4 regions of the Rahnella aceris genome follow, and region 4 is predicted to be linked to each of the others. Evidence: predicted binding sites of a transcription regulator. Region 4 holds the regulator's gene; each other region holds the start of a gene.
The links. Region 4 encodes PhoB, which activates phosphate uptake and scavenging genes when phosphate is short. Its sites were predicted from a motif close to CTGTCATAAAACTGNCNNAT; they were not measured.
Positions count from the first base shown of each region.

Region 1: the regulator PhoB is predicted to act here: its motif matches at 3,877-3,896, upstream of GW591_RS02490 (heavy metal response regulator transcription factor).
Region 2: the regulator PhoB is predicted to act here: its motif matches at 3,682-3,701, upstream of phnC (phosphonate ABC transporter ATP-binding protein).
Region 3: the regulator PhoB is predicted to act here: its motif matches at 6,232-6,251, upstream of phoA (alkaline phosphatase).

Region 1 is NZ_JAADJV010000001.1:538,922-547,181, forward strand. It holds gene rhtA (threonine/homoserine exporter RhtA) at 1-708, opposite strand, end outside; gene ompX (outer membrane protein OmpX) at 1,108-1,641, shown strand; gene GW591_RS02475 (molybdopterin-dependent oxidoreductase) at 1,723-2,487, opposite strand; gene GW591_RS02480 (cytochrome b/b6 domain-containing protein) at 2,480-3,121, opposite strand; gene GW591_RS02485 (hypothetical protein) at 3,148-3,771, opposite strand; gene GW591_RS02490 (heavy metal response regulator transcription factor) at 3,985-4,659, shown strand; gene GW591_RS02495 (heavy metal sensor histidine kinase) at 4,652-6,088, shown strand; gene eptB (kdo(2)-lipid A phosphoethanolamine 7''-transferase) at 6,321-7,997, shown strand; gene GW591_RS02505 (endonuclease/exonuclease/phosphatase family protein) at 8,139-8,260, shown strand, end outside.
Region 2 is NZ_JAADJV010000001.1:2,226,160-2,234,419, reverse strand. It holds gene GW591_RS10175 (hypothetical protein) at 286-936, shown strand; gene GW591_RS10170 (Yip1 family protein) at 1,114-1,704, shown strand; gene dld (D-lactate dehydrogenase) at 1,844-3,535, opposite strand; gene phnC (phosphonate ABC transporter ATP-binding protein) at 3,742-4,578, shown strand; gene phnD (phosphonate ABC transporter substrate-binding protein) at 4,647-5,579, shown strand; gene phnE (phosphonate ABC transporter, permease protein PhnE) at 5,740-6,603, shown strand; gene phnE (phosphonate ABC transporter, permease protein PhnE) at 6,603-7,526, shown strand; gene GW591_RS10140 (ribosomal protein uL16 3-hydroxylase) at 7,607-8,260, opposite strand, start outside.
Region 3 is NZ_JAADJV010000001.1:1,083,052-1,091,311, forward strand. It holds gene GW591_RS04890 (efflux transporter outer membrane subunit) at 1-619, opposite strand, end outside; gene GW591_RS04895 (DHA2 family efflux MFS transporter permease subunit) at 603-2,171, opposite strand; gene GW591_RS04900 (HlyD family secretion protein) at 2,168-3,358, opposite strand; gene GW591_RS04905 (cation diffusion facilitator family transporter) at 3,638-4,549, shown strand; gene phoA (alkaline phosphatase) at 4,720-6,150, opposite strand; gene GW591_RS04915 (L,D-transpeptidase family protein) at 6,964-7,884, opposite strand; gene GW591_RS04920 (DHA2 family efflux MFS transporter permease subunit) at 8,146-8,260, opposite strand, start outside.
Region 4 is NZ_JAADJV010000001.1:2,590,500-2,598,759, reverse strand. It holds gene GW591_RS11865 (ABC transporter permease) at 1-95, opposite strand, end outside; gene GW591_RS11860 (ABC transporter substrate-binding protein) at 107-1,120, opposite strand; gene sbcC (exonuclease subunit SbcC) at 1,360-4,608, opposite strand; gene sbcD (exonuclease subunit SbcD) at 4,605-5,843, opposite strand; gene phoB (phosphate response regulator transcription factor PhoB) at 6,071-6,760, shown strand; gene phoR (phosphate regulon sensor histidine kinase PhoR) at 6,783-8,102, shown strand; gene GW591_RS11835 (helix-turn-helix domain-containing protein) at 8,136-8,260, opposite strand, start outside.

The DNA of each region.
Region 1 (8,260 bases), 2.1 Mb from region 4:
GAGCGGTAAAATATCCCAACTGAAAATAGAGGTGTGTGCCTGGATTGCGCCAATCGGGAAGAAGATTAACGCCGCAATCAGTGACCCCATCGCGGCGGTGCCCGGTCCGTAACTGCTGCCAGCACGTTGTCCGGCGAGGATATAAACCGCCCAGCAGCCACCGGCGATCAGCGCAAAGCACGCACCTTTGAGGTCAACACCGCCGGCACTTTGTCCCAGGGGTAACAGGAACAGTAACCCGATTACGGCCAGCACGACCCAGATGAAATCCACCGGACGGCGTGAGGAGAACATCGCGACCGCCAGCGGGCCGGTAAATTCCAGTGCAACGGCAATGCCCAGCGGCACGGTACGCAGGGCCAGATAAAACGAATAGTTCATGCAGCCCAGCGCCAGGCCATACATCATCAGTGCACGCAAATTACCGCCGCGCATTTTCAGGCGCCACGGACGAAAATAGAGCAGCAACAGAATAGAGCCGATACCAAGACGCAGAGCCGTGACACCCTGCGGGCCGACCACCGGGAAAAGCGTTTTTGCCAGCGACGCGCCGCCTTGTAATGACAACATGGCGATCAGTAGCAACAGAATCGCCACCAGCGGTGAGGTTTTTTTCGGTAACGCAGGGACGGGCGGGCTGTTGTTATGCGTCGCTGCCTGCAGAGCGATCTGCGGATCCTGCGGCTGATTTTGTCCTGACTGTGTCATCCATTGCGCCTTTTGAGGTGATCCCATGAATCCGGAAACTTCAGATTTATAGTTTTGAAAAGAAAGGTAAAGCGCTGTCAGTGTAGAGGGAAAAGTGGCGAGAAAAAATCCTCACGAAAAAGTTTTTTTCGGAACGTGTTTGTTAAAAAACTTCCTAAAATAGTTTGTTTTTTGAGCAAATTTTTAGGAATTATCTGCTAATCTCAAAAAGTTCAATAAGTTTACCTTATAGTTTGTGTGACTAAAATCCCAATAAAATTAAATGGATAGCGTGTGCTGGAAACTTCCTGTTACACCATATGATGCTTTGGACATCTTAATTGAGGCAGAGTTTCACACTAGTTTTTGTTATATTTTCAAACGTGAAGGTTACTTTGGTTTCTCTTTTTGAGGTGGTTTATGAAAAAAATTGCATGTCTTTCCGCATTAGCTTGCGTAGTTGCACTGGGCGTTTCTTCAAGCGCTTTCGCTGACACCAGCACCGTAACTGCTGGCTACGCTCAGGGTGACGCACAAGGCGTTGCTAACAAAGCAAACGGCTTCAACTTAAAATACCGCTGGGAACAAGATAGCAACCCACTGGGCGCTATCGGTTCTTTCACTTACATCGAAGATGACAGCTCTCCTGCATCTGGCGACTACCGTAAAGCACAATACTACGGTCTGACTGCGGGTCCTGCTTACCGTCTGGCTGACTGGGTTTCCATCTACGGTGTTGTGGGTGTTGGCTACGGCAAATTCCAGTACAACGAAGCGGCAGCATCTACTGCTAACCGTGAAAAAAATGACACCAGCGATTACGGTTTCTCTTACGGTGCTGGTCTGCAGTTCAACCCAATCCAGAACGTTGCTCTGGACGTGTCTTACGAACAGTCCCGCATCCGCAGTGTTGATGTTGGTACCTGGATCGCAGGCGTGGGTTACAGCTTCTAATTCTTCGCCGCAGCGTAACGCTTTGCCGTTACCCTCCCGCGAAAACAAAAACCGCTCAGCTGAGCGGTTTTTTTATGCCTGTCAGATCCCGCTGAACCAGTTATAACCCTGATCTTCCCAGTAGCCGCCGGGATATTCATTGGTGACGAAAATCGCGCCAATATGTTTGGCGTTTTTAAAGCCGAGTTTGGTTGGCATCCGCAGGCGTAACGGGTAACCAAAATCGGGGGGTAAGGGTTTGCCGCCAAAATCCAGAGCCAGAATGGTTTGCGGATGCAGTGCCGTCGCCATATCAATACTGGAATAATAGCGGTCGTCACATTTGAATCCGACATATTTGGCTGTCAGATCCGCGCCGACGTGTTGCAGAAACGTTTTCAGCGGTACGCCTTTCCACTGGCCGATGGCGCTCCAGCCCTCAATGCATATCAGCCGGGTGATCTGGCTTTCCTGCGGCAGGCGCTGCAATTGTTCCAGTGTCCACGGCGCTTTCTTTTGCACCAAACCGGAGACTTCCAGCCGGTAATTGGGGATGTCGATTTCCGGCACGTTGTATTCGGGGTAATACGCATTGAAACGAAACGGTGTGGTGATTTGATCGGCGCGATAGGTTTGCGCCAGTTTCTGGCCGCTGAACAGCCAGCTTTGTACCCGGTCGTTCCAGCGGGACATCGCCCACAGCACTTTATCGACCTGATCGCCGTCCTGCAGATTACAGCCGGTAAGCATCGAAACCGCGCCCAGCGTAAGGCCGGAGCGCAATAACATACGGCGTTGAATATTAACCAGTTGCTTGCGCTGATCGGGTTCAAGAATAATTTTTGGCCGCTGTGTTTTATCACTCATCGGCTCGGTCCTCCGTGCTAATTTTTTTGCCGCCGGTCAGCATCGCCACGAAGGTTTTCGGCACCAGCAGAACCATCAGTACGTGAATAATGACGAACAGCAGTACGCCGCTCATCGCAAAGAAATGCACATAACGGGCGATATCAAAACCGCCAAACAACCAGACCAGACCGCTGAACTGCGCGGGTTTCCAGATCGACAAACCCGACAGCACCAGCAGCGCGCCCAGCAACAGAACACCGCTGTACATCAGTTTTTGCACCGCGTTGTACTGACCCAGCTTGTGCGGGAGTTTGAATGTCAGTGCGCGAACGCTATCGCGCCAGACCGTACGGGGCGAAAAGGGGAAAAAGTCGCGTCTGAAATGACCGCTGAAAATCCCCCACAGCAGATAGAACAGGGCATTGGCCGCCAGCAGCCACATTACCGCCAGATGCCAGGCAATATTGCCACCCAGCCAGCCGCCGAGGGTGGTGTTCTGCGGGAAAGTGAAAGCGAAAAGCGGGTCGGCGTTATAAATCCCCCAGCCGCTCATCACCATGCCGATCATTGCCAGCAGATTGATCCAATGACAAATGCGAACCGGCCAGGAATGAATCCGGCGCTTCCGGGGCGATGAGAGCTGAGGTTTCACGCTTAATCTCCTGTTGTTCGGCCGGATTACATCGGCGGCGCGATGCCGTCTTTACCGGCAGCAATACCACGGGCAACCAGTGCACCTTTGTCATCTTTCATGGCAAACAATACGATTTTAGTGCCCGGTTTCAGCAGGCTGCGGTCGCCCGGCGCCAGCAGAACAACCGGTACATCGTCAGGCACAATGACCGTTTTCTCGGCATCGTGATATTTCACGGTCAGGGTGCGGCCATTGCTGTTCACCAGCTTGCCGACGGTGCCGTTGGTCATGGTATTGATTTTGCCATCGGCGGATTCAAACGGATTGAAGCCTTCACCGCTGCCGCGCAGGCTGGGTGCGAATACGTGCACTTCCAGTGCTTTCAGCGTGCCATTAGCCTGCGGAACGGCGGCCGTCCCGATGAAGCTGTCCGCTTTGATATCGCTGATCTGCCCTTTGGTGACGGCATTGATCTTGGTCTGGTCGGTCAGCTTAACGTCGAGTTTTTCGCCCTGACGTGTGGTGATTTGTACCGATGAGTCATTAACTGAGTCAATGGTTCCGCGTGTAGGTTTAATCACATTATCGGCGGCAAATGCCGATGTCATCCCGCTGCACATCAGCAGGGAACCCAGTAACAGACCAGCGAGACGTGTTGGTGCATTCATGATTAATTCTCCATTTTCCAGCGTTTTTTCATTCTGTTAGATGAATCACTGAACCTGCCAGTGATGAATAACTTTCTTAAGAGTGGACGATAAACCGGTATTGGCTGATGACAAATTGATGACAAAATTGTCATCAAAGGTGTCTGACGAAACTGATAAACTTTCGGGTGAATCATTCTCTAGGTGAATGGTCATGCGGCGCTGAGGGCCTGAATGCGAATACTGGTGATTGAAGACGATGTCAGTACAGGCGATTACCTGAAAAAAGGGCTGACAGAAGCAGGTTACAGCGTAGATCTGGCGCGCAACGGTGCCGACGGCCTGTTTCTGGCGCTGGAAGAGGGGTACGACGCGGTGATCCTCGACGTCATGCTGCCGGGGCTGAACGGCTGGCAGGTGATGGAAGTCCTGCGCAAAAAAAGCGACGTGCCGGTACTGTTTCTCACCGCCCGCGATGAAGTACAGGATCGCATTCACGGGCTGGAGCTGGGGGCTGACGACTATCTCATCAAACCGTTCTCCTTCACCGAACTGGTGTTGCGTATCCGCACCTTGCTGCGCCGCCCGGCCGCCCGTGAGCCGGATGCGTATTCGGTGGCGGATCTGAATCTTGATGTGCTGCGCCGCCGCGTGACCCGTCAGGATCAGACCATCGCACTGACCAATAAGGAATTCATGTTGCTGCAGTTGCTGATGCGCCGCGAGGGTGAGGTTCTGTCGCGCACCATGATCGCCTCGCAGGTCTGGGACATGAATTTCGACAGTGATACCAATGTAGTGGATGTCGCCATTAAGCGCCTGCGTGCCAAGGTTGACCGCAGCTTTGAGGTGAAACTGATCCATACCGTGCGTGGCATTGGTTACGTGTGCGAAGTGCGACATGAGTGATCGTCAATTGACTCACCTCCCGAAACGCGCCATGTCGCTGACGCTTCGCGCCACCTTACTTTTCGCGCTGATCGCCTCGATGGTGGTCAGTGCCGTCGGTTTCTACCTCTATTACTCGATGGATAAAGAACTGGTACGCCGCGCGGATTACCAGGTCAGCGGGCGTGTGCAGTATTTCCGTCATCTGCTTGCCAACGAATTCCCGCTGTCGCAACTCAGCCGTAATCCCGGCCTGTTTGAAAATATGCTTGGCAATGAGCGCGATATCCTGACGTTTCGTCTGTCCGGTGAGAAGCTATTGATCAACGTCAATCCGTCGCGGCTGGCATTGCCCCCGGTAGCGGCGGTGCCTGACGGCCAGCCGCTGACGCTGAATACGGTGCATCATCTCACCGCCGCCGATGGTACGCCGGTACGCTTTGCCCGTGCGGCGGTACAGATTCAGGACGGGCGGACAGTTGAAATCACCGGCGCGCATTTCATGACCGAGGAGTCGCGTCTGTTGCAGACTTTCCGCTGGGAAATTATTGGCGCGGTGTTATTCGCTTATTTGCTGATTGCCGCACTGGGTTATCTGGTGATCCGCCGCGGATTGCGGCCGCTGCGCAATATGGCGCATGAAGCGGCGCAGATCCATCCGGCCAGTCTGTCTACGCGTTTGTCTTCGGAAAATGCGCCGCAGGAATTGCAGCAATTAATTTATTCTTTCAATGACATGCTGGACCGGCTCGCCGAGGGGTATCAGCGGCTGACGCAATTTTCCGCCGATCTGGCGCATGAAATCCGCACCCCGGTGGGGGCACTGATGGGGCATTGTCAGGTGGCGTTATATCAGCCCCGGACGGTGGAAGAATACGAAACGCTGCTGGCGAACAATATAGAAGAGCTGGAACGCATTTCACGTATGGTGGAAAACATTCTGTTCCTGGCGCGTGCTTCCGATGCGCGCTCGGTTCTGACCATCACCAGTATTGATGTTTCATCTGAAATTACCCGTATCCAGGAATATTTCGAAGGGCTGGCCGAAGAGCGTGAAATGACGCTTCACGGGCAAGGTGAGGGAACCTTGCATGCGGATGCGATCCTTTTCCAGCGCGCGCTGAGTAATCTGGTCGCTAATGCGGTGCGTTATGGCCGCGAGGGAAGTGCCATCGTGCTGCGCGCCGAACCCCATGCAAAAGGCATGAATATCCGGGTGATCAGTCAGGGTGAGCCTGTTCCGCCGGAAAAACTCGGAAAACTTTTCGACCGCTTCTATCGCGCGGATGCTTCACGTAGCGAAGGTGGCAGTTCCAGCGGCCTTGGATTGTCGATTGTTCAGGCCATTATGGCCCTGCATCAGGGAAGTGTCAGCGTAACCAGTTCCGCACAGGGAGAAACGTGTTTTACCCTTTATTTTCCCGTATCCGACCGCAAGCTTTCTCAATAGTTTCTCAATGAAAGGGAAAAATTGCGTAAAAAAAGCCGGAATATATCTTTTTCATGTAATTGAAATAAAAAGGATTCGTTAATTTTGTTACATTATCACATTGGAAGTCACCATTCAGTTTGAACGAAAATGCTCAGCCCGGAGTCTATATGTCCTAAGGAGTGGGTTCCAACCTCCGGTATGAGCGGTTAGTACAACGCAGCCAGACTCACAAAAGAGCCAGTTATTGCCAATGCATAAAATTCGTACACTTTCGCAACAGAGCATTTCTTTGTTCGTTGCACTTTACCTGGGGCTTCTGCTAAACCTTCCGATTTTCATCCGTCGTTATCAGCAACTGCATTATGACAATGCCTTGTCGATTGCTGTCGAAATGGTTGCCTGTTTTGCCCTGGTCTATTTCCTTTGTATGTTGCTGTCGTATACCGGAAAAACCGTTTTCCGTGTCCTGATGACCGCTATCGTGATTTCCTCTGCCGCCGCCAGTTACTACATGATCCTGTTTAACGTTGATATCGGCTACGGAATTTTAGCGGCAGCGCTGGCGTCTGATTCCATTGATTTATCCAAAGAATCTATCGGAACACATTTCATCGCCTGGACCGTGCTGGTGAGTTTGTTGCCGGTACTGTTGCTGTGGCTGAGCAAAATGCCGGGTGCGGCTCTCAAACAAACGACTTTTAAAAGACTGGCGGTCAGAACCCTGCTGCTTGCGGTCTCCGGCCTGCTTTGTTACATGCCGCTGCAACTGATGGGCAAAGTGCAGGATCGCCATGACATCGTAAACAACCGCATGATGGCGAGTTATGGCGGTGTGGTTGCCGGCACGTATTCGCCGTCAAACTGGCTTTCGGCGCTGGGTTTGTATACTTACAGCAGTTACAGCCAGGCGGAAGACACCAAAAATCTGTACGATCCGGCCAAACATTTCACGTATACCGCACCGGCAGATGCCAAAGATATGTACGTGGTGTTTGTGATCGGCGAGAGCGCCCGCCGCGACCATATGGGGCTGTACGGCTACGACCGTGACAACACGCCAAATCTCGACAAAGAGAAAAATTTGGTCGCCCTGCAGGGCTATTCCTGTGATACCGCCACCAAGCTTTCCTTGCGCTGTATGTTTGTCCGCGAAGGCGGGGCATCTGAAGAGCCACAGCGTACGCTGAAAGAAATGAACGTCTTTTCCGTGCTGAAAAGTAATGGCTGGAGTTCAGAGTTATATTCCATGCAGAGTGAAGCCTGGTTCTATAACAAAACCCGTGCGGATGATTATTCGCTGCGTGAAAACATCGCGTCCGAAAAGCGCAACGCCGGTAAGCCGGTGGATGACATGCTGCTCATCGATGAAATGAAAGACTCGATGAATAACCATCCTAAAGGTAAGCATCTGATTATCCTGCATACCAAGGGTTCTCATTATCTGTATTCAGACCGTTATCCGCGTTCTTTCGCTAAATATAAGCCGGAATGTATGGGCATCGATGATTCCTGTTCCACCGGGGAAATGATTAACGCTTACGATAATTCACTGCTGTATACCGATTACTTCCTGTCGCAGGTCTTTGACCAGTTACGCGATAAGAATGCGATCGTGTTCTACGCCTCCGATCACGGTGAGTCGATTTCGAAAAGCATGCATTTCCACGGTACACCGCGTGATCATGCGCCAGCCGAGCAACGTACGGTGCCGATCATGGTCTGGGCGTCGGACAAATTCCTGGCGAATGATCAGAACAAGGCCAGTTTCCAACAACTGCAAAAAATGGCTGCCGAGAAGAAACCGGCGTTCCATGAAAAACTGTATGACACCATTCTGGGCTGTATCGGTTATACCTCGCCAAATGGCGGGATTGTCGAGCAGCACAACTGGTGCCATGTGCCTGATCAGGCAGCCGCCACAAAATAATCTTTGCTGAATCTGCCGCCTTTTTCTGATGATGGGAGAAGGCGGCGACATATCCCTCTTTTTCAGTCACAATCGGTTAACAACAAAATACCCGTCATATTGAGGGTATTATTTTTGCTTTTTTATCAGGGCCGATAACCGATGCAAGCATTACGAATAACCATTTGCGTACTGACGGTCATTATGACCCTGCTGACGCTTCTTCCTGTGTCGCGCAATCAGCGCTGGTGGGTGCGTGTCTGGGATTTTCCGCGTTTACAGAT
Region 2 (8,260 bases), 360 kb from region 4:
TTAATGCGGGCTGGAAAATGCCCGGTTTCCCCGGTGCACGCTATGATTTCCATAACCCGCGGGCGTCCGTAATTCCTTAAGTTTGACCTGTTAACGATCCCCGTAACAGGTTATTTTCATTGATATTTATTCATTAAAGCAATGCAACTCAATCATATATAGATACATAAGCAATCGCGTATTTGTCGAGAAGGAAATTGATTTGAGGTGGTTATTTATCCAGTGCAAACTGTGGCCAGATTAAGGATTTCTAAACAGGGAAAGCTCATGTGAGGGACAACAACTATGTTTCAGCTCAGCAGACGGGATCTATCGCCGATCAACAGGATGCTCTATTTTCCAGGCGCGCCTGCCTGGCCGGAAGATTACAAAGGAAAATCGCTCATGGAAAAGCTCATGCAAAACCAGATCAACAATATTGAAAAGCAGGGCATCAAAAATGGTGAGGAAATTGCCGGGCTGAATCTGCGGGTAGGGAAGGTGGAACAGCAGGTCAGTCAGCTAACGGTAGTGATCACGGAGACGAATCTCCGTGTCGGCAAACTGGAGCACCAGATGGTCACGCTCACTGAAGCGGTGACAGATATCGGGGGTCGTGTCGGGAAAACCGAACAGAGCATCGACGGGCACCTGCTGAGAATTGACGATCATCTGGTGAGGATAGATAAACAGTTTGAACAGGTAGATAAACAGTTTCAACAGGTCGATAAACAGTTCGATCGTGTAGATGAGCGCTTTGACAAAATAGATCAACGATTTGAGAAGATCGACTGGCGCTTTGAAAAAGTAGATGAACGCTTTGTGAAGATTGAAGCTTCACTGAGTGCAATGCAGGCAATGTTTTACGATCTCATGATTAAACAGACCCGATGGATTGTCAGCATGATGCTGGTACTGGTTGGCGTGACGTTTACGGCTGCACGCTATATTCACTAACGGCGACCTGATACGGTTGATCTCCCATTACGCTGAATTGGCCGTATCAGCAAAGCTGGCAAGAGCGACTATAATATAGACAGGTCGCCACCTTCTTTATGCCCTTGTCTGACGGGCAATCCCGAAGGTTTATCACTGCGCGCTGCTGGCGGCTTTCGGCGTACAAGGGGGTGTTTCATGGCTAATCATGTCTGGGGACTGATATCCAATCCGGGTCCCGAATTGCAACAAATCCAGCGTGAGCGGGAAACCGTTTCACATGTGTATTCCCACCATGTTCTTTTAATGGCGCTCATCCCGGTTGTCTGTTCTTTCATCGGAACAACACAACTTGGCTGGAACTTCGGTGATGGCGAGAAGCTGATGGTTTCCATGTTTACCGCGTCTTATATCGCCGTCATTTTCTATGTTCTGATGCTCGCTGCTGTCGCACTGATGGGGCGGATTATCTACGGAATGGCGCGTCGCTATGACAGCCGCCCGACACTCAACAACTGTATCGTCTTTGCCGGCTACGTGGCCACACCCATGTTCCTCAGCGGGGTCGTAGCCCTGTATCCGATGGTCTGGTTATGCCTGTTTGTCGGGCTGATCGGCCTGTGTTACAGCGGATACCTGTTGTATCTCGGCATTCCTAACTTCCTCAATATCGACCGTCGCGAAGGGTTCCTGTTCTCCAGTTCAACACTGGCAATGGGCGTTCTGGTATTAGAGCTGCTTCTGGCTCTGACGGTAATTATGTGGGGTTACGGAACACAGTTATTTTAACTTAATGGCTATCTTACTTGCCATTTTGCCCCCGGGCAGTGCTCGGACTCCTCACGTACTTTATGTACGCTCCGGGTCCTCCGCGCTGTCTGGGAACAAACTGCCTGCGCCGACTACGCCATTCCTCTTTTGAAGGACATTATTCCTGCCAGTTCTTCATCTTACTGGTTTTCCCGATACCCGGATTGAAGGTGTTGGTCGGGTCTGCCTGCCGGTAGAATTCTTTCAAATGTGGTTTTGCCAGATACAAATGGCCGACGTTATGTTCGGCGGGATATTCCGCGCCTTTGGCGTCGAGCAGTTCTAACATCCTGTGTTTCAGCGCCTTGCTGTTTGCGCCTTTTTTGACGATGTAATCCTGATGGAAAACGTGGCACATGAAATGGCCGTAATACAGTTTTGCCACCAGTTGATTGTCGATATCTTCCGGCAATGTCTCGAACCAGTCGCGGTCATTGCGGCGCAGTGCGATATCCAGCGCCAGAATATCTTCCACTTCTTTTTCATGTACCGCGTGATACCGCACGGCGGCACCGGCGGCGGCAAAGCGATGCAGGAAGGCTTTCTTGCCTTCGTCGGCGGAACAGATAAAGAAATCACCCTGACCCTCACTAAAGAAACGTGTCAAAAAGGTTCGGGCTTCGTCAATACCGGGGCCGGACATTTTCAGCAGTAAGTGATGTTCAAACCGGTCACGATACTGCTTCATACGCGGTGGCAGATGATTCGGCAGGGCTTTGCTCAGACACTGCATCACGCGGTCGCTGAAATGTTTGGGCAGGAAAGGGACCTTGCTGGCGTGTGCATCGAACTTTCCTTTGGCAGTAAACATGTCTGGCATTTTGTCGGTGCCAAGTTTGTCGATCATCAGGAAAGTGTCTTTGCCATAGACTTCGGTGATATCGAAAATATCCCGGTGCATGTATTCCCCTGCCACCGGAAGGTTAGCGAAGTCACGCAGGATCTGGCGGCGTAATTCTGTCAGCACCGCCGTGTCATTGGTGCCGATGTAGAAAACCTGCTGCTGCGTTTCTGCCGGAAACGTATCGAGCCGCACGGCGAAAACCGCCAGCTTGCCCGCACAACCTGAAGCTTCAAATAAACGTCGCTCATCCGCGTTGAAACGCGACGGCGTATCCGCATCCACTTCGCGGACACGTGAGGCATAATCGTGATCCGACGCCAGACGCTGATCATGCTGGATATCGGTTTCCAGATAATCGCCTTTTTCCAGACGTGTCAGGATTTCTTCCGGCGTTTCACCAAGATTAATGCCCAGATGGTTAATCAGCCGCAATTCACCTTGTGCATCGATTTGTGCATAGAGCGCCATTTCGGTATACGCCGGGCCGCGTTTCACCAGCGATCCGCCAGAATTATTACAGATCCCGCCGACCACCGATGCGCCGATGCAGGACGAGCCAATCACTGAATGCGGTTCGCGGTTGTAGGGCTTGAGGATTTTTTCCAGCTTATACAGGGTGCTGCCGGGAAAACCGATCACCTGATGACCGCCGTCGAGTAACTGGATCGTGTCCAGTTTCAGGGTGCTGAAAATAACAATGTCGCGGTCATAGTCGTCGCCGCTGGGCGTCGAACCTTCGGTCAGCCCGGTATTGGCGGCCTGCATAATGACAATCTTGTCGGCGGCGATGCAGGTTTTGAGCAGTTGCCACTGTTGCAGCAGCGTTTGTGGAAATACGACCGCCAGCGCTTTACCGCCACCGGAGCGAAACCCTTTGCGGTAGCGTTCGGTGTTGCTGTCGCCGGTTAAAACGTGGCGGCTGCCGGCAATCTCTTTCAGCGTGGCGATGAGTGACTGATTATCCATTTCATCTTCCTTTTTTGATGGGATGCCATCTAATCATAGACTTAAATGATACTTGTTAAGTTAAACGTCATTCGGGATATGGGTTAGGTAATTTCACTTAATCTGTTGCATTTTTGTCATGCGCTGTCCATTAAATCGTCATTGATGTGTCATAAAACTCGCGCTTAATGAACGCCAGATAACGAAAGCAACCGAGAGACAGCATCATGGCGCAAGCTCAACTTAAGCTGGCACAGGCTGAATATCCTCAGACCGGGCCACAGCATCTGAACAAAGTTCTGGACGTCAAAGGCCTGGTGAAATCCTATAAATCGGGTCAGCGTGTCCTGAATGACATCAATTTTGATCTCCACGCCGGTGAGTTCGTGGCGGTAATTGGCCGTTCTGGCGCGGGTAAATCCACCCTGCTGCATGTGCTCAACGGTACGATCCCGCTCACGGATGGCAGTGTGGTATGTCATTACGAAAATGGTGAACAGCAGGAGCTGGCCGGGCTTACCGGCAAAGCATTGCGTCGCTGGCGTTCAGGCTGTGGCATGATTTTTCAGGATTTCTGCCTGGTGCCTCGTCTGGATGTCCTGACAAATGTGTTACTGGGGCGTCTCAGCCACACCTCAACGTTCAAATCATTCTTTAACCAGTTCGATGACGAAGACCGCGCCCGCGCCATCTCTTTGCTTGAATGGTTGCACATGCTGCCGCATGCATTGCAGCGTGCCGAAAACCTTTCCGGCGGCCAGATGCAGCGTGTGGCGATTTGTCGCGCGCTGATGCAGAACCCGAAAATTCTGCTGGCCGATGAACCGGTGGCGTCACTGGATCCGAAAAATACCCTGCGCATCATGAATGCGCTGAAAAAAGTCAGCGAAGAGAATATCGCCGTGATGGTCAACCTGCACTCTGTCGAGTTGGTGAAAGATTATTGCACCCGCGTTATCGGCATCGCGAAAGGGCAGATTATTTTCGACGGCCATCCGGACCAGTTAACTGAAGGCATTTTGCATCAGTTATACGGTGAAGAACACGAAGCGATAAACAGTTAAACAATAACGTTATTTATTTTGCAGTGCTTATTTCTACTTTCTCTCAATCTACACAAGGTCATCATTACATGAAGAAGTTATTACGTCTGGCAGTCTTCGTAGCAGGTTCTTTTACTGCAATGCACAGCATGGCAGAAGATGCTCCTAAAGAATTAAACTTAGGTATTCTGGGTGGCCAGAATGCCACCCAGCAAATCGGCGATAATCAGTGTGTAAAAGATTTCTTCGATAAAGAATTAAATGTGGATACCAAACTGCGTAATTCATCCGATTATTCAGGTGTTATTCAGGGGTTATTAGGTAAGAAAGTGGATATGGTATTAAGCATGTCCCCGTCATCTTTTGCTTCGGTTTATATTAATAATCCGAAAGCGGTGGATCTGGTCGGCATTGTTATTGACGATACGGATAAATCCCGGGGTTATCACTCCGTGGTTGTCGTAAAAGCCGACAGCCCGTACCAGAAATTATCTGACCTGAAAGGCAAATCATTCGGTTTCGCTGACCCGGATTCTACTTCGGGTTACCTGATCCCGAACCAGACATTCAAGAAAGAATTTGGCGGCACGACGGATAACAAATACAACAACTTCTTCTCCAGCGTGACCTTCTCCGGCGGCCATGAGCAGGATATTCTTGGCGTGCTGAACGGCCAGTTCGAAGGCGCAGTCACCTGGACTTCAATGATCGGCGACCGCGAAACCGGTTATACCTCCGGTGCATTCAACCGCATGATCCGCATGGACCATCCGGATCTGATGAAGAAAATCCGCATTATCTGGGAATCGCCATTAATTCCTAATGGTCCGATTTTAGTGCGCAGCGATTTGCCACCGGCATTTAAAGCTAAGCTGGTTTCTGCCATTAAGAAACTGGATAAAGATGACCACGCTTGTTTCGTAAAAGCGGTGGGCGGCAAACAGCATATCGGCGAAACGTCCCTGGCTGAATATCAGCAGATTATTGATATGAAGCGTGAACTGACCAAAGGCGGTCGCTAACCCGTAACTCCCTCCCCTGCGAAGGGGAGGGTTGGGGTGGGGTATTAATGGCAACTCAGGAAGCGAAAGCTTTTACCATTATTGTTTTTTTAATACCCCCTCCTGACCTCCCCCTTCGCAGGGGGAGGAATAATGATTATCGCAAATCGGAAATATTATTTTGAACAAAGACTTCAATCGTTATTACCAGCAGATACGCGGTAAACAAAAGCGGGAAGCGCTGATCTGGTCAGGGCTGATGTTGTTGTTATATCTGTGGTCAGGCAATGTTTCCGAACTTAATTTAAAAACGATTATTGTCTCCGCGCCGAGCTTCTTTGATTATATTGGTCAGACGGTGCCGGTATTACACTGGTCATTGTTATTTGCTGACGGTCATACCGAAGGTTCACTGGCGTATTGGGGATATCGTCTCAATATTCAGCTGCCGCTGATTTGGGAAACTATTCAGCTGGCGTTGTCCTCAACGATATTGTCGACGGCGCTGGCAGTCGTGCTGGCTTTTCTCGCCGCCAGCAATACGGATTCGCCTAAATGGGTGAAATTCAGCATCCGTACCTTTGTCGCTTTCCTGCGCACCATGCCGGAACTGGCCTGGGCGGTAATGTGTGTGATGGCGTTTGGCGTCGGTGCCATTCCGGGCTTTATCGCCCTGACGTTACACACTGCCGGCAGTCTGACCAAATTGTTCTACGAATCCATTGAAACCGCATCGGATAAACCGGTGCGCGGACTCAGAGCCTGCGGCGCGGGGCGTTTGCAGCGCATGCGTTTCGCCATGTGGCCGCAGGTGAAACCGATCTTCTTATCCTACAGCTTTATGCGCCTCGAAATTAACTTCCGCCAGTCGACTATCCTCGGGCTGGTCGGGGCCGGTGGTATCGGGCAGGAACTGATGACCTCAATCAAACTGGACCGATATGACCAGGTCAGCATGACCTTACTGCTGATTATTCTGGTGGTGTCGGCGATGGATTTTCTTTCCGGTAAATTGCGCAAACGCGTTGTGGAGGGCACTTTCTGATGTTAACTGATGCGCTCGAACCTCATGTGGTCAGCAGCCTGAAGCAGAAGCACGGGCATCTGTTTGCCGCGCAGCGCCGCTATCTGCGCTACCTCGCGATACTGGCTGTCGTGATTACGCTGTACTACGTCTATTTCTTCAGTTATTTCGGTATTCCATGGAGCGAAGTGGTGCGCGGCACCCGCGAAGTAGGACGTTATTTCCTGCGGATGTTTGTCTGGCATAACGTTTCCGAATGGCCGTTTATGTATTATTTTTCGCAAATAGCTATCACGCTGGCGATTGTGTTTTCCGGAACCATCACCGCGTCTTTCCTCGCATTGCCTCTTTCATTCCTTGCGGCGCGTAATGTGATGTCGACGCCGGTTCTCAGACCCGTTTCCATGGTCATCCGCCGTCTTCTGGATGTTTTACGCGGGCTGGATATGGCGATCTGGGGGCTGATTTTCGTTCGTGCTGTCGGCATGGGGCCGCTGGCCGGTGTGCTGGCGATCGTGATGCAGGATTTAGGCTTGCTGGGCAAGCTTTATGCGGAAGGGCATGAGGCGGTAGATCGTTCGCCGAGCCGCGGCCTGCGGGCGCTGGGGGCTTCCCCGCTACAAACGCACCGCTTCGGGATTTTCACTCAATCCTTCCCGACATTCCTTGCGTTGTCGCTGTATCAGATTGAATCCAATACCCGTTCAGCCGCTGTTCTTGGTTTTGTTGGCGCGGGCGGGATCGGTCTGGTGTATGCGGAAAATATGCGTCTGTGGAACTGGGATGTAGTGATGTTTATCACATTGATTTTAGTGGCTATCGTGATGATTATGGACAAGATTTCCGCGATGCTGCGCGCCAAATATATCCTGGGCGAAGAGATTAGTTTATTCGCACCGGAAGAACGGAAAATGAAGCCGCCGGTGGAGCTTTATCGCTCGTAAATGTTAACGGTCGAAACAGAATAAAAGAAGGCGGCATCCGGGATGGATGCCGCCTTTGCTGTTATTGAATCGCCGGGAGTTTACTCGTCGAAATACCAGTAACCCTGATTCACCAGATCCGTTAACAGAGCGACAAATTCAGGATCCTGCAACGCAGCACCCAGCTCTGTTTTACTGATCAGCGTATAGCGGCACAGCGCATCGGCAGCGGCATGTTGCGATGTTTCCAGCGGCTCGCTGTTAACAAAGAAACGTTCGCCGACGTTGAGAACCCGCAGACCGCTCAGGCGCACCAGGCTTTCGCCCTGCATCAGTGCATCGGCAATTTCATGTGATTCGTATGGCGGTTCGGCTGGCGCGATATCCAGTTCATGGCGCGGCGTAGTGGCGAAACGGCCAAACCATTGTTTGAAATCTTCCGGCTGGCTGATCAGCTCAACCATCATCTGGCGCACACGTTCCAGCTCGTAATCTTCTACTTTACCGACGTGGTCGCGCAGCGTGAGATCCGGATCGCTGTAATGGCTGCCGCCCAGATCGTTTTCCAGCGCGTAGTCAGCAAAACTGCTGATGAAATCGCGGCTGTTAGGGCCACGGAAACCGACGGAATAATTGAGAGCGGTTTCATGGGTAAAGCCGTCGTGCGGGAAGCCCGGCGGAATATACAGAATGTCGCCGGGTTCAAGATCTTCATCAATGATTGGCGTGAACGGATCCACATGCAGTAACGCCGG
Region 3 (8,260 bases), 1.5 Mb from region 4:
CGCCGAACAAATCCAGCTCCCAGCTGGCATCGAAATTGCCCTGATACAAATTCACCGGCCGCGTAGCCGTGCTGATCGCGCCGGAGGCTTCCGGTCCGAGATCGTCAAGTTGTTGCGAGGCGCCGCTGGAATCGAGAATACCTTTCAGACCGAGCTGCTGACGGGTCATTTTCGCGCTGCCCTGCACCGATGGCAGCCAGGCGCCTTCGGCCTGTTTCACCTGCTCGCGGGCACCGGCGATACGCAGTACTGCCTGTTGCAGGGAAATATTCCCGGCAATCGCACGGGTGATCAGGCTGTCGAGTTGCGGGTCATTAAAGGCTTTCCACCACAGCGGATTTGGCTCCGAGGGCAGGGCAATCGATGCGCCGTCTTTGTCTTTCGGCTGGGTCATATCGTTATAGGCCGAGGGTGTCACCGGATTCGGCTTCTGATAATCCGGGCCAACGGAGCACGCTGCTAATACCAGCGTTAATGTCGAGAGAGTCAGAAAACGGGTGCCTGAATGTAAAACCCCCTTCCGGCCCCGGCCTTCGCAGAGGGTGGAGCAGGACGGCATCACGGATGGCTGATTTCTCAGAGTAGAGCTTTTCTTGTTCAACTTAATGTGCTCCGGCATTACCTTCGCTCTTAACTGGCGAAAGCAGGAAACAAAACGGGATCAAAATAACGGCGACGATGGCGCAATAACCGAATACGTCGATGTAGGCCAGAATGCGCGATTGCGAAATCATCTCCTGATACATGCGCACGGTCGCCAGTTGCATCGGGTCGCCGACCACGTGGGCAAAATCACGGATCGCCTCAGCGCTTTTGCTCACCGCCTGATTAAACTGTTCATTGAGCGGCGACATGTTGTGCGCCATATGCGCACTGTGTGCCTGCGTTCGCTCGGTGACACCGGCTGTCGCCAGCGAAATACCAATCGACCCCGCGACGTTACGGAACATGGTAAACAGCGCGGCAGCGTCGGCGTTCATTTTTTGCGGGATGGTAATAAATGCGATAGTGGTCAGCGGCACAAACAGGAAACCGAGCCCTATCGACTGCGCGCTGCGGTACAGCACCAGCGTTTCAAAATCGACATCAGGTGTCAGCGTTGCCGAATAGATAAACGAGGCCGCCAGCAGGAAGAAACCGAAGGCAATGATGTAACGCGTTTGTACAACGGGCATCAGCTTCAGCACCAGCGGGATCGACAGCACGATCAGCACCGCGCCCGGCGACATCACCAGCCCCGAGAGTGTGGCGGTGTAACCCAGTTGCTGCTGCGCCAGTTGCGGAATGACCACCGAACTGCCATACAGAATCATCGCCATACCGGCCATCAGTAAACCGGCGACAGCAAAGTTTTTATCCTTCAGACAGCGCAGATCGACCACCGGTTTTTTGGCGTACAGCAGCCAGTAAACCGCGCCGACAATCCCGGTGGCCGCCAGCACAGCAAAGGTGACAATAAAGCCGGACTGGAACCAGTCATCGTCTTCGCCGCGGTCCATCATCACCTGTAAGCAGCCCAGACCCAGCGCAATCAGCCCGATACCGATGTAATCAATACTGAGTTTGCCTTTTGCCTTGCGCTCCCACGGCGGATCTTCCAGCAGCTGATAAATCGCCAGCAGGGCAATAATCCCGACCGGAATATTGATCAGGAATACCCAGCGCCAGCTGAAGTTATCCGTGATGTAACCGCCAAGTGTCGGGCCGACGACCGGCGCGACAATAATGGCAATCGATGAAAGGCCAAACGCTTTGCCGCGATCTTCCGGTTTAAAGTAATCCAGCAATACCGATTGCTGGATCGGCTGCAAACCGCCGCCGAAAAAGCCCTGCAGGATGCGGAATAAGATCATCTGCCACAGTTCGGTGGCGATGCCGCACAGGAAGGAGCAAACGGTGAACATGCCGATACAGATCAGGAAGTAAGTTTTGCGGCCCATCACGCGGCTGAGAAACGCCGAAATCGGCAGCACGATACCGTTCGCCACCAGATAGGACGTCAGCACCCAGGTCGATTCGTCATAACTGGAAGATAATGAACCGGCGACGTGCGGCAGCGCCACGTTAACGATAGTGGTGTCCAGGATTTCCATGAACACCGCAATGGTCACGACGGCGGCAACTGCCCACGGATTGGCCTTGGGTTTCCAGTAGCTGCGATCTTCATTCATTCGACGGTCACCGTCGGTTCGACAGACAGACCCAGCGGCAGAGGGTGATTCTCATCAAGACCGCTGTCGATGACGATTTTCACCGGTACGCGCTGAACGATTTTCACGTAGTTGCCGGTGGCGTTTTCAGCCGGGAAGGCCGAGAAGCGCGAACCGGTGCCTTGTTGAATACTGTCAACGTGGCCGTGAAGTTTGATGTCCGGGAAGGCATCGACGGTAATTTCCACCTTGTTGCCGGGGCGCATGCGTTCGAGCTGCGATTCTTTGTAGTTTGCGGCGATCCAGATATCTTTCGAAACCACTGAGAACAGCGAGGTTCCGGCCTGAACCAGCGTACCGAGCTGCACATTACGCTTGGTGACGTAGCCGTCGAACGGTGCGCGCACCTGCGCATAGGAGAGGTTGAGCGTCGCCGTTTCCAGCTGAGCTTTCGCCTGTTCAACCTGTTGCTGACGAGCTTCGACGTTGGTTTCAGCCTGACGGATATTCAGCTGTACCTGCGCGGCAACCTGCACCTGCGCTTTGGCATTTTCCAGATCAGCGGCTGCAGAACGTACCTGCGCGTTGGACGTATCAATATTTTGTTGCGTGGTGGCACGCGGGTCTACGCCGCGCTGACGACGGAAATCGGCAGTGGCATTCAGCAAATTGGCTTCCGCCCGCGTCTGCTGGGCTTTCGCCTGAGCAAGCTGCGCCGGATATTGTACTTTCGCCAGATCGTATTGCGCCTGCGCCTGATGCAACTGCGCGACCGCCAGACCGAGCTGAGCCTGTGCCTGATCGCGCTGCGCGGCCGCGTCACGCGGATCGATTTCCACCAGTAAGTCGCCTTTCTTCACGAACTGGTTATCTTTCACCGCAAGATGAGTGACATAACCGGCAATTTTCGGCGCGATGGTGACGGCATCACCTTCGGTAAAGGCGTCATCGGTGCTGACCTGATCTTTGGTCATCAGCCACCAGACCAGTGCCACGACCACCATCACCACTACCACAATCCCGAGGATGATCAGGGGTTTCTTGCCGGGGCCTTTACGCTTTTCATCGTTATCCTGTTTACTGTCGTCGGGATTTTTCTGGTCTTTGGGATCCTGAGTGTGACCTCCTCCTGATTTTACCTGGCTGGAATCGAGTTCAGTATTTGCGTCGCCGGACGCGGAGGGCTGTGTCTTGTTATCGTTTGTCATAATGCTCTTCTGAATAGTGCTCTTCTGATTATCGGCCGCCACGCGCCGGAACAAAGAAATCTTGTTTTAAGCTAGAACGTATTGATGTAAATGCAAGTAAATCCATGTCAATTAACCTTAGGGAAAGCACAAAGATCCAAACCATAGGGAACGTCTTAAAAGTTGGAAATGGGTTATAATGCCGGGCTGGTATTTGTATTTTTCAAATAAAGTTGATTCTCTGCTTCAGGACATTTTTGTGAAACATTCCCAACAACAATCATTCTTGTGGGTCAACCCATGACCCGTCCCGCGCCTTCCTATAAAGGCCTGACACGTATTGCCTCGCTGGTGTCGCTGTGCGTCGCGCTGATCCTGGTTTGCGTCAAAGTCTGGGCATGGACCGCCACCGGTTCGATTGCGCTGCTGACCTCTGCCGCCGACGGTCTGGTCGATGTACTGGCCTCGATGGTGACGCTGATCGGCGTGCGTTATGCCGGACGGCCGGCAGACAAAGGCCATCGTTACGGCCACGGCAAAGCCGAAGCTGTGGCCGCGTTTGTACAGGCGCTGTTACTGGGCGGCGCGGGGCTGGTGCTCGGCGGTGAATCCATCGGGCGCATCATTAATCCGGAACCCCTGGCGCAGCTCGGTCTTGGTATCTGGGTGATCATCGGCAGTTCGCTGGCCGCCACCGGACTGGTGCTGATGCAAACCTATGTGGTGAAACGTACCGGATCAACGGCCATCGCGGCTGACCGCGCGCACTACATTACGGACGTCGCGGTGAATATTGCCGTACTGCTGGCGCTGATTTTCGAGCGTTACTTCGGCTGGACGCGTTCCGACTCCATCGGCGCGCTGTTGATTTCCTTCTATATGATCTGGAATGCGCGCGGTATGGCGGCAGATGCACTGACCCAGTTGCTTGATCGCGAACTGAGTGCAGATGACCGCAAGCGCGTGAAAGCGGCAGTATTAAGTGTTGAAGGCGTGCGCGGTGTACATGACATTCGCACCCGCAACGGCGGCGACCGCGTATTTGTCGAGTTTCACGTCGAGGTTGATGGCAATCTGACGGTGGATGTCGGGCACGATATCGGTGATGCGGCTGAAATGGCGGTGAGCAAGTTGTTTAAGTCTGCGGATGTGACGGCTCATCTGGAGCCGGACGGGATTGATGACGACAGACTGGATAATTTATTGCACTAAGGTCAAGGTTGTGGGTTTGCTCCCTCCCCTGCGAAGGGGAGGGTTGGGGTGGGGTATTAAATAAAAATCAAAGAGTTAAATTTTTTTAGTGTCAGTATTTACCCTTAAAACTCCCTCCCGTCCTCCCCCTTCGCCGGGGGAGGAGCAAAGCAAAACCCTCATTTTCAAAACTATTGCGCTTTAATCGCCATGGCATCCCGCATGGTATAGAACAAATCCGTCTGATCCGTCAGACCCACCACATTCGCCGCATGCGGGCCAAACGCGGCAATACGCAGCTGCGTCCCGGTGTGTCCCTGTGAATCATCTTCTGAGTTGCCGTAGCTGATGGTCATCGGTGCACCGTCCCTGGTGGTCAGCGTCTGGGTCAGACCGGGGGCTTTGGCATCGGATTCGATAATCTGGCTGGAATGGGCGTGGTCGGCGGTGACGATAACCAGCGTGTTGCCGTCCTGACGGGCGAACTCCAGCGCTTTTTGCACGGCCTCATCCAGATCCACCGTTTCACCGAATTGTCCGCACGGATTAGCGGCGTGATCCTGTTTATCAATCGATGCGCCTTCAACCTGCAGGAAGAAACCGTTCTGATTAGCTTTCAGCAAGTCGATGGCTTTTTCAGTCATGGCGGCAAGCGTCGGGATGTCAGCGGTGCGCTGCGGATTGGCTTCACAGGTGACAGCCGGTTTATCAATGTTGCCGTGATAAGTGGCTTTCGGACCCTGCCAGCGCACCGGCATGTTGCCTTCGGAGAACAGGCCAAGAACCGGTTTCTTCTGGTCTGCCTGCGTGATGGCACTGAGCTGTTCTGCGTTTTCCACCCAAACATAACCCTGTGTCAGCGCCTGTTCTTTGAGGGATTTATCCTTAAATTCACCGGCTTTCGCCAGCTGGCTGAACGATTTTCTGCCGCCGCCCAGCGTGACATCAGCGCGAGCCTGCAACAACTGTTCCGTGATCGAACCGCGTCCGCCATTTTCCAGCGCGTTGCTGGCGCATTTCTCTGCGGTTTCTTGCGGGCCGTAGCACTTGCGTGAGGTCACATGCGCAATCTGTGCGGCCGGCGTTGCATCCTGCAATTCTGCGGTGGAGACGTTGCCGGTGGCCTTGCCTGCGGCTTTGGCGATCTCAAGAATGGTCTGGTGATCTTTGCCGTTTACATCCACGCCAATCGCGCCGTTATAGCTTTTAACACCGGTCGCCCAGGCGGTGGCTGATGCGGCGGAATCGGTCACGTAACTTGGTTTTTGCGTTTTCTTATCCAGAGAATAATGCGTGTACTGGCCGGTCAGCGGCAGGGCATCAATGCCTTTGAAATAGCCGCCTGCGCCTTCTGCATAGTTACGTGCAGACGTGATTTCAGAATCACCCATGCCGTCGCCAATCAGCAAAATCACGTTTTTCACCGTTTTGTCTGACAACGAGGCTTTCAGCGCTGCTGTCTGATCACCGCTCAGACGGCGGGCACCACCCGGTTCCGTCAGCACGCCTTTTGCCGCCCGGTCGGTCAGCGTGTCGGTTTCAGCGGCGAGGGTGGAGGAAGAAGCGGAAAGCAGCAGGGCGGCAGTGACTGCGCGGGCGACCAGAGATACGGATTGTTGCATTATCAAAACTCCTTTTTATAAACCATCGGAAATAAAAATATACATATCGATATTTTTTGTTACCGGAAGGTTAAGGGAGACTTGTGACATTTTAATGACAGGCGCCGGACTGGCCGTGAGACTGGGTTTTAACTTCAACTTCAAGGTCAAGACCTTGGGTTGCCACCCAAACTGGCCTTAAGAGGCGCCTATCGCCGCGCCTCTTAAGAATCTCCGGCTCTTTTACTGCGCGCTCCGCTCGCTGGCTATGTTTCAGGTAGCACGGCGACAGGCTGGAAATCTTGCCGCTTTGCGGTTCCTTCACTCGGTCCTGGAGCCTTTGGTCTCCAGGCCGCTCCGTTCAGCAAGCTTTCTGAATCGCCCGCGACTTTTTAAAGAATGAAGTAAGTGAGGTTGTGAAGTAAAAGCCTGAGGCCGGTTCCAAAATATCGCCTGAGGAGAGGTGGAAAACCGCGCGTCTTTTTTGCGCGGGTTGTAACCCGAACGAAGGGAACCGCGCAGCGGCGGGATTTTGCGGCTATCACTGCGGCTGATGAAACATAGTCAGCGAGCGGAAGCGCTTGTTGAAAAAGCGAAGGGAGATCCAAGAGGGAAAAAGCACGTTTCCCTCTTGGGCGGTTTCGGCGCTGCCCGATAAGTGATCACCGCAACTGAGAAACCGAAACTTTCTCGGCACAGCTTTCAGTGCAACTGAGAAACCGAAACTTTCTCGGTCAGCTTTTCAGTGCAACTGAGAAGCCGCCTTTGCATCGGCACTATGCAAAAAAAAGCCCCGATGAACGGGGCTTTTTCACAACAACGTCAAAGACGTAATTAGTTGATCTGTACCGGCATACCGGAACGCATCTCGATAGCGCGCTGAACAACAGTCTGGTTGACCGCCGGATCCATCGATACGCTGCTTGCGCTGCCTGCCAGAGTGATTGGCAGCGGCTGCTGAGAATCAAACTCTTCCTGGTTAGAGGACAGCGGGTTGTGGATCTCAATATAACGTTTGCCGTCTGGTTCCACGGTGGCTTTCACCGGCTCGTTGATGAACTGAACGCGGGTGCCTTGCGGGACGTTGTCGAACAACCATTTGATGTCAGCATCACGCAGACGCACACAACCGTGGCTCACACGCAAACCGATACCGAAATTGGCGTTGGTGCCGTGGACTGCATACAGACGCCCGACATACAGCGCGTACAGCCCCATCGGGTTGTCCGGACCCGCAGGGAAGACGGCTGGCAGGAATTCGCCACGAGAAGCATATTCTTCATGCATTTTCGCCGTCGGGGTCCAGGTCGGACCGGCTTTTTTACGCTGAACGGTAGTGACCCAGTTCATCGGGGTGTCTTTGCCCAGCTCACCGATACCGATCGGCAGCACGACCACAGTATTGGTGCCTTTCGGGTAGTAATACAGACGCATTTCAGCGCTGTTGATCACGATGCCTTCGTGCGGGGTTTCCGGCAGGATCAACTGCTGAGGAATGGTCAGCACGGTGCCCGGGGTTGGCAGGTACGGGTCAACGCCAGGGTTAGCTTCGAGCATGTTGCTCAAACCCATCTGGTATTGCGCTGCAAAATGTTCCAGTGGCAGGCTGCTGCCCTGCGGAACAGTAACTGTGATGTTTTCACCGACCAGACGACCATTATTGGCCGGAAGAGGGTAGACCACAGCAAAAGACGCCTGGCTATATGCAGCAACTGCCAAAACCAGGGTAAGGATTGCGCGAATGCTCATTTTCATATTTTCGTTGGTCGTTAATGCCACACTGGCAGTTGTCAGGATGTTGATTCCCCCCGATCCGATAGAAACCGGCCGGAGGAATAGTGTACTTGCACATAGCACTTGAAAGGGATCCGGTATGTGTAACGAATCGCATTTCAGGGCCGCTAATTATAAGGATTTATTTCAAACAGGCCAAAGCTTTCTCACCTTGTTAGAAAAGTTCCCTGCCACAACCGCATTTTTTGCGGCAGCCTGCACATTTCCTTCACATTCCTGACCTTATTTACGGCAAAACGGCACCATAACCAGTGCGGCAATAAACATCCAGGCCATGACCTGAAAGATGTCGTTGAACGCCAGCGTCAGCGATTGCGCCGCGACTTTCGCCCCAAAC
Region 4 (8,260 bases):
TTCAGCCATTTTGCGCTGACGGCCAGTTGCCAGAATAAAAACAGCAGTACCGGGCCGACCAGCGGCAGTAACCTTGAAGACCAGCGTGAAGTCATCCTGTTTCTCCTTATCCCTGATAGATCAGCGAAGCGACATCCACCGGCTTGCTGAAGATTTTTCTTTCCGTAAAGACGTCATAAAACTTCTGGAACCATTGCAGGTTGTCGCCTTTCAAATCGGGATACATCACGAAGCCCGGCAGCGGCACTTCTTTGACCAGCGCCGGTTCAATGCTGGTGTAACCGGCGACGTTTTCGCGCGCTTTATCAGGGTGAGCCGCAATGAATTCCACCGCTTTCTGATAAGCGGCAATAAACTTTTTGGTTTCTTCCGGCTTGCTGGCGATAAAACTGGCGTTCAGTGCCGCTGCGCCGCCGAACCACGGGGCGTCGGCGTTGCCGAGCACGTATTTAGAAATAACGCCGGTTTCGAGTGTGCGCGAAAGGTTTTTCATGCGTCCGACAGTGCCGGTCGGTTCGAGCGTATATACGCCGTCAATTTGCCCGGCGGCCAGAGCAGGCGCGTGTTGTCCGACCGGCAGTTCAATGACTGACGGATTAGTGAAGCCATTTTTCTCCAGAATAATTTTTGCCATCGTGACGTTCTGGATCCCCGGACCGCAGGCGATTTTCTTGCCTTTCAGGTCACTGATAGCTTTTGCCGGGCTGTTGAGCGGCACCAGAAATTCATCTAACACCAGCGTATGGTTTGACGGGTTAGAACAGATAATTTTGAACAGACCCGGTGAGGTGATCGCCCCGAGTCCCAGCGCGCCGGTTGCCGTGCCGTTGGCGCAGCCGTGGATCCTGCCGGTGATCATCCCTTCGACAATTTGCTGGGCACTGGCGAATTTAACGCCTTTCACATTCAGCCCGGCTTGTTTAAAAAAGCCCTGTTCCAGTGCCACATACAGCGGCAAACCACCGACAATCGGCCAGTAACCAATACGAATTTCATCGTCGTCGGCTGCAAAAACTGACGTCGGGATCATTCCGCCAAGGGTGGACACTCCGCCGGTAATGGCGAGCCATTTCATCAGCTGGCGACGTTTTTTATCAACTTCAGGTTTGATGTTTTTCATTGGCGGTTCCCTAAGCGGTTATGAGGACGTTGCAACTTGTACTGCAACTTGTATACATAACGTTAAGCACAGGGCGTGCCAGTTCGTTCCGGCAGCGGGAATAAACGTAAATTCAGCAGGTTGAGGAAAAAGCGCGCACTGAACTGGTGCGATTTTTGTGCACGCTTTCACAAAAAGGATCCACCGCAGGGCATGCAGCTAGCAATTTATCTAGCAACCTGCCCGGCAGTGGCGAGGGATCAGACTTTAAATTCACTGCTCAGGCGGCTGACGCCCAGACCGTTCACTTTGGTGACTTTGATTTGTACCGGAATGCGGTCTTTCATTGCTTCGACATGGCTGATCACGCCGATGGTTTTACCCGAGGCATTCAGGCTGTCGAGCGCATCCAGCGCGGTATCCAGCGTGTCGGCATCGAGCGTACCGAAACCTTCGTCGAGGAACAGCGAGTCGATACGGGTTTTATCGCTGACCAGATCGGACAGCGCCAGGGCCAGTGCCAGGCTGACCAGGAAGCTTTCGCCGCCGGATAGCGTGCGGGTATCGCGCACGGCATCGGCCTGCCAGGTATCGACCACTTGCAGTTCCAGCGCATCGCTGGTTTTGCGCTGCAACAGATAACGTCCGTGCAATTTTTCCAGCTGGCGGTTGGCCAGATACACCAGATGATCGAGCGTCAGACCCTGCGCGAATTTACGGAATTTCGCACCGTCGCTGGAGCCAATCATCTGGTTGAGATAACCCCAGTCATCACAGGTCCGCTGCGCCTGCGCAATCTGTGCAATCAGCGTCTGCTGACCATGGTGGCGTTGCTTGTCGCTTTCCAGCTGATTTTTCACTTCGCCCAGACGTTGTTGCAGGACTTTCAGTTGTTGTGCCAGCTCCGCCTGTTGCACCGTCAGGGCGTTAAGATCACTGTCGGTTTCACTGAGATGTGCAGGACGGGCAAGCTGATGTTTTTCGAGCTGCTGACGGGCATCCGCCAGTAATGCCTGCGCCTGTGCCAGTTGTTGTTGCAGATGTTCTTTGCGTTGCTGAAGCTGCTGGCGCAACGCGTCGTCGAGCAGCGCCAGTTTCACTGCGGCTTCATCCGCAAATCCGCTGGCGCTCAATGCCTGCTGCCACGCCTGTTCCACCAGCGTCAGTTGTGCGGCGGTCTGTAACTGTTGCTGCTGCGTACTGGCCAACTGACCGGCCAACTGGTCGCGCTGTTCCTGCGCCTTATGCAGCGCGGTCTGGACATCACTCAGCGCTTGTTCTGTCGCCTGTTGTTGCTGATGTAAGTGCTCGCGAACCTGAGCAACCTGACGCTCTCCGAACAGTTCGAGGCGTCGGGCATTCAGCTCAGAAAGGGATTTTTCACCTTCCGCCAGTTGCTTTTGCAACCGCACGAGGTCTTGCTGAGATTTTGCCTGCATCTCTTCCAGCCGGGTAACGCGCTCTGTCAGCAAGGCACTTTGCTGCTGCACTTTCTGCTGTGCATTCAGTGCGTCGTTCAGAGCATCTTTGGCCTGTTGCAGAGCCCGCGCCAGCTGTTCGTGCTGGCTCAGCCGCGCCTGCGACTGCTGCTCTTCCTCATCGCGGGCGGTCAGCCATTGCGTGATGTCGGCGGTATCATGCAGCGTAAACGTCAGATTCAGCGGCGCACTGAGTTGTTGCCAGTTCAGGGTATGCGAATTCAGTTGTTGCTGATCCTGCTCAAGCTGAGTTTGCAGCCGTGTTTGTTGCTCTTTCAGGCCTTTAATTTTCGCCGCCAGTTCGATACCGCTGGCTTTTGCTGCATCGAATTCCAGTTGCATTTTCTCGACGCGCTGCGCGGTTTCAGAAGGTTTAACCTCCTGATAATGTTCAATCGCCGGATGTGATGTCGAGCCGCACAGCGGACAGGCTTTGCCGCTTTGCAAATTCGCGCGTTCGGCTTCAAGACTGACGATCAGCATTTCCTGTTTATGCAGCGCCTTGACGTCGTTCAGATGTTCCAGTTGTTTCTGACATTGCAGACGGATCGCGCCCAGACGCAGTTCTTCTTCGGCCAGCAGCGTCTGGTACTGCGCAAAATCTTTATGCTGTTGCTGCACGCGCTGGTTCAGTTGCGGGAAGATTTGCGAGAGTGAAAACAGCTGCTGCCGCACCGGCCGGAGCTGCATGAGTTCGGTTTGACGTTTCTGTAACACTACCTGCGGGTACTGTTTTTCCAGTTCAGCCTGACGTTGTTGTGCAACGTTAAGGGCTTCAGTCAGCGCGGCCTGACGGGTGTGATGCTGGCGGCTTTCCTCATCCAGTTTCTGACGTTCCGCCGTGATTTGCTGCAGCGTCGCGCTATGTTCACCAGCCTGTTTCTGCGACTCGCTGACCGCCTGTTGTGTTTCCACCAGCGATTTGCGCCATTGCGCGATTTCGCTATCCAGTGGCAGGATTTTTTCTTCGATCAGCGTCTGCATCTGACGCTGTTCTTCCGCCTGTTTCTGCCGTGCAGTGTGCGCCTGTTCCACCGCCAGACTCAGCGGCGTCATCTGTGCAATCTGCTGCTCCTGCTGCTGCGTCAGTTGTATCAGTAATTGCTGAAGGCGCTGCGCGTCATCCTGACAGCGCTGGCGATCATTGAGTAACGGACGCAGTTTTTCTGCCGGTTCGCTGCGCGCCAGTTGCTGTAACTGCGGCGCGGCGGCCAGATTTTCCTGCTCTGCGGCGGTCAGTTGTTGCTGAGACTGCTGCTGTTTTTGCTGCACCTGCTGCCACTGTTGCAGCCAGTTCAGATCCTGCTGGCGCTGCTGCGCCTGCTGACTGAGGCTGATTTCCTGCGTGTTCAGTTCAGCACGTTGTGCTTCCAGCGTCTGGCGCTGTTCTTCGCTGAGCAGTTCGATTCCGGCCATGCGCTGATGCAGACCGTCCAGCGCAATGCGCGCTTCTTTATGTTGCTCAAACACGCGTTGAGAAAGCAGACCGTAAATCTCGGTGCCGGTCAGTTCTTCCAGCAATTCGGCGCGGTCGTTGGCATCGGCATTCAGAAACGCGGCGAACTGCCCCTGTGAAAGCATCATGGATTTGGTGAAACGGCCGAAATCCAGCCCGGTCAGTGTGGCGATGGCATCGAGTTTATCGCGCACTTTATCCGCCAGAATTTTGCCGTCGGCCAGTAACGCCAGCTCGACTTTCGGTGCCTGCAGATTGCCGTCAGGGGAATTTTTGGCGCGGCGCTGGCTCCAGAAAGCGCGGTAACCCACACCTTTGACTTCAAACTCCACCTCGGCCAGCGATTCTGCGGTGTGGCGGGTCATCAGTTCATTCTGGCTTGGTGTAATGTTCAGCCGTGGCGTCTGATGATAAAGCGCCAGACAAATGGCATCGAGCAGGGTGGTTTTCCCCGCACCGGTCGGACCGGTGATGGCGAATAATCCGTTGCTGGCAAACGGCTCGGCGGTGAAATCAATTTTCCATTCGCCTTCCAGCGAGTTCAGGTTTTTTAAACGCAGGCTGAGAATTTTCATTGTGCGCTGTCCTCCGCGTTCTGACCGTTGGTAACCTGTTCAACCACCTGCGCAAACAACGTGCGCATCCGAGCCTGACGCGGCTCGTCAGGGGCCGGTTCCAGCGCCAGTCGTCGTTCAAACACGTCGCTGACGCTCAGTTCGCTGAGGGTTTCTTTTTCCTGCTGCTCAATACTGTTGATGCGCTGTTCTTTGCTGCGGCGTAACAGCACGACTTCTACCGGCAGATCTTCCGTCAGCGCCTGAATGCGTCGCTGGATGTCGCTGAGATAATCCTGGGTGGAGACTTCAATATCGAGCCACACCGGTTTGGCCGGATCACCGCCTTCGAACTGTGCCAGTTGGTGTTCAATCTCCACCAGCGAGCCTTTGATTATCTGCATCGGCTGGAAAACCGGGATTTCCAGTGTGTCGATGGCGTTGAGCGTCGCACCATCAAAATCAAGTAAGTACACACTTTTAGCTTTGCTCAGTTCGTCAAAACTCAGGGCAATCGGCGAGCCGCTGTAACGGATATGTTCGGTTTTGGCGACGCATTGTGCACGGTGAATATGACCCAGTGCCACATAATCGACCGGCGGAAAGGCCTGCGCCGGAAACGCATCGAGCGTACCTATATAGATGTCGCGCACGGAATCAGAGGTACTGACACCGACAGTCGTCAGATGGCCGGTCGCAATAATAGGCAGCGGCATGCCCAGTTCGTCACGTCTGGCCTGCGCAGCCTGCCAGAGCGCGTCATAATGCGCGGCGATGGCTTCCTGCAATGCCAGTTGCTTGTCGCTGCCGGACTGTCCCGCCTGGCTGGCGAGCAGATCACGCGGGCGTAAAAACGGGATAGCGCACAGTATCGCGCCGGGTTTCCCGTCACGCTGACTGAGCACTAAAATCTGTTCAGAAAGGTTTTCACCGACGGTGGCAATCACCCGCGTATTCAGGCAGGAAAGGAGCTCGCGCGATTCATTGAGCGTGGCGACAGAATCGTGGTTACCAGCCAGCACCACCAGCTGGCAGCCGGTTTGCTGTAATTCCACCACGAAGCGGTTATACAATTCGCGGGCATAACTGGGTGGGGAACCCGTGTCGAAAATATCGCCCGCGACAATCACGGCATCGACCTGATGTTGCTGCACCTGACCGGTCAGCCAGTGCAAAAATGCCTGATGTTCGGCTGCACGGCTTTTAGTGAAAAAGTACTGGCCGAGATGCCAGTCTGACGTGTGGATCAGGCGCATGAGACTCCCGTATGAACCCTGGATGACGACAATGGGGTAAAGTATAAACGTCGGCAGGGGAAGCTGTCCCCGATAAATCAGACCAATTTCAGCAAGATGGCCGGAAATTATCTGTCATAGTTGACTGTAATGAACCATTCTTTTCATTCATAAATCTGTCACAAAACTGACGCATAATGGCGCCCGCAATCAAATAAAAGATCGCTAACCTATTGGCAGGACCTACGATGGCTAGACGTATATTGGTGGTTGAAGACGAAGCTCCAATCCGTGAAATGGTGTGTTTTGTACTGGAACAAAATGGCTATCAGGCCGTAGAAGCTGAGGATTTTGATTCAGCGATTGGGCAGCTTGTTGAACCTTACCCTGAACTGATCCTGCTTGACTGGATGTTACCTGGCGGTTCCGGTATTCAGTTTATTAAGCATCTTAAACGTGAGGCACTGACCCGCGAAATTCCGGTGATGATGCTGACCGCACGCGGTGAAGAAGAAGATCGGGTGCGCGGCCTTGAAGTGGGTGCCGATGATTACATCACCAAACCGTTTTCTCCGAAAGAACTGGTTGCCCGCATTAAAGCCGTGATGCGTCGCATCTCGCCAATGGCGGTGGAAGAAGTGATCGACATGCAGGGTTTAAGCCTGGATCCGTCGTCTCACCGGGTAATGGCCAACGAGCAGGCGCTCGATATGGGGCCGACCGAATTTAAGTTATTACACTTCTTTATGACCCATTCCGAACGTGTATACAGCCGCGAACAGTTGCTCAATAACGTCTGGGGCACTAACGTTTATGTGGAAGATCGCACGGTTGACGTGCATATTCGTCGTTTACGTAAGGCGCTGGAAACCAGTGGACATGACAGAATGATCCAGACTGTTCGTGGTACCGGATACCGTTTTTCAACGCGTTATTGAGCCCTCACAGCGGAGAATCTGTGTGCTAGAACGTTTGTCATGGAAACGACTGGCGGGTGAATTGTTTCTCTTTTGCCTGCCAGCGTTAATTCTCGGTATCTTCGTCGGCCATTTCGGCTGGCTCCTCCTGGTGTCGCTGATGGCGGCACTGGGCTGGAATTATTACAACCAGCTTAAACTCTCTCACTGGCTGTGGCTCGACCGCAGCATTACGCCACCGAATGGGCGCTGGAGCTGGGAGCCGCTGTTTTACGGGCTGAACCAGATGCAGATACGCAACCGGCGTCGCCGTCGGGAATTAGGTCAGCTCATCAAACGTTTTCGCAGCGGTGCCGAATCGCTGCCGGATGCCGTGGTGCTGACCACTGAAGATGGCAATATTTTCTGGTGTAACGGACTGGCGCAGGATTTGCTCGGTTTCCGCTGGCCGGAAGATAACGGGCAACATATCTTCAACCTGCTGCGTTATCCGGAATTCCGGCTGTGGATCCAGACCCGCGATTTCAGCCGGGCGCTGAATTTACAACTCAATAATGAGCATTATGTCGAATTTCGCGTCATGCCTTATTCCGAAGGACAACTGCTGATGGTGGCACGCGACGTGACCCAGATGCGTCAGCTTGAAGGCGCACGGCGTAACTTCTTCGCTAACGTCAGTCATGAACTGAGAACCCCATTGACGGTATTGCAGGGGTATCTGGAAATGATGGAAGACGCCAAGCTGGAAGAGCCTTTCCGCACTAAAGCGCTGGATACCATGCAGGAACAGACGCGGCGCATGGACGGGCTGGTGAAGCAGCTGCTGACGCTGTCGAAAATCGAAGCCTCAGCGAATATTGATTTGCACGAGAAAGTCGATATTCCGGTGATGCTCGGCATGCTCGAACGTGAAGTGCAAACGTTAAGCAACGGCAGGCATGAAGTGGTGTTTCGCGTAAACGACAAGCTGAAGGTCTTTGGTAATGAAGATCAACTGCGCAGCGCGGTGTCGAACCTGGTGTATAACGCGGTTAACCACACGCCAGCGGGGACACGGATTGAAGTCAGCTGGCAACAAACGCCGCATGGCGCACAGTTCCAGATCAGCGACAACGGACCGGGCATTGCGCCGCAGCACCTGCCGCGCCTGACCGAACGTTTCTACCGCGTCGATAAAGCCCGTTCACGTCAGACCGGCGGCAGCGGACTGGGACTGGCAATCGTCAAACATGCGCTCAGCCATCACCACACGAAACTTGAAGTCATGAGTGAAGTCGGCGTCGGTACCCGGTTTATGTTTATGCTGGCGCCGAAGTTGATTGTTCCTCAGGAACAGGCCAGCCAAAGCGGCGTAAAGGGATAAAAATCAAGCCACAGCAACAAGCTGTGGCTTCTTTTAGCAGATGATCTGTAAACCTTTTTCTTCAATTAGCATCAGTAAGATCAGCGCCGCTCCGGTGGGTTTGGTTTCATCCCGCTCCCATTTTTGAATGCTGTTGGCGGACATATTGATGAGTCTTG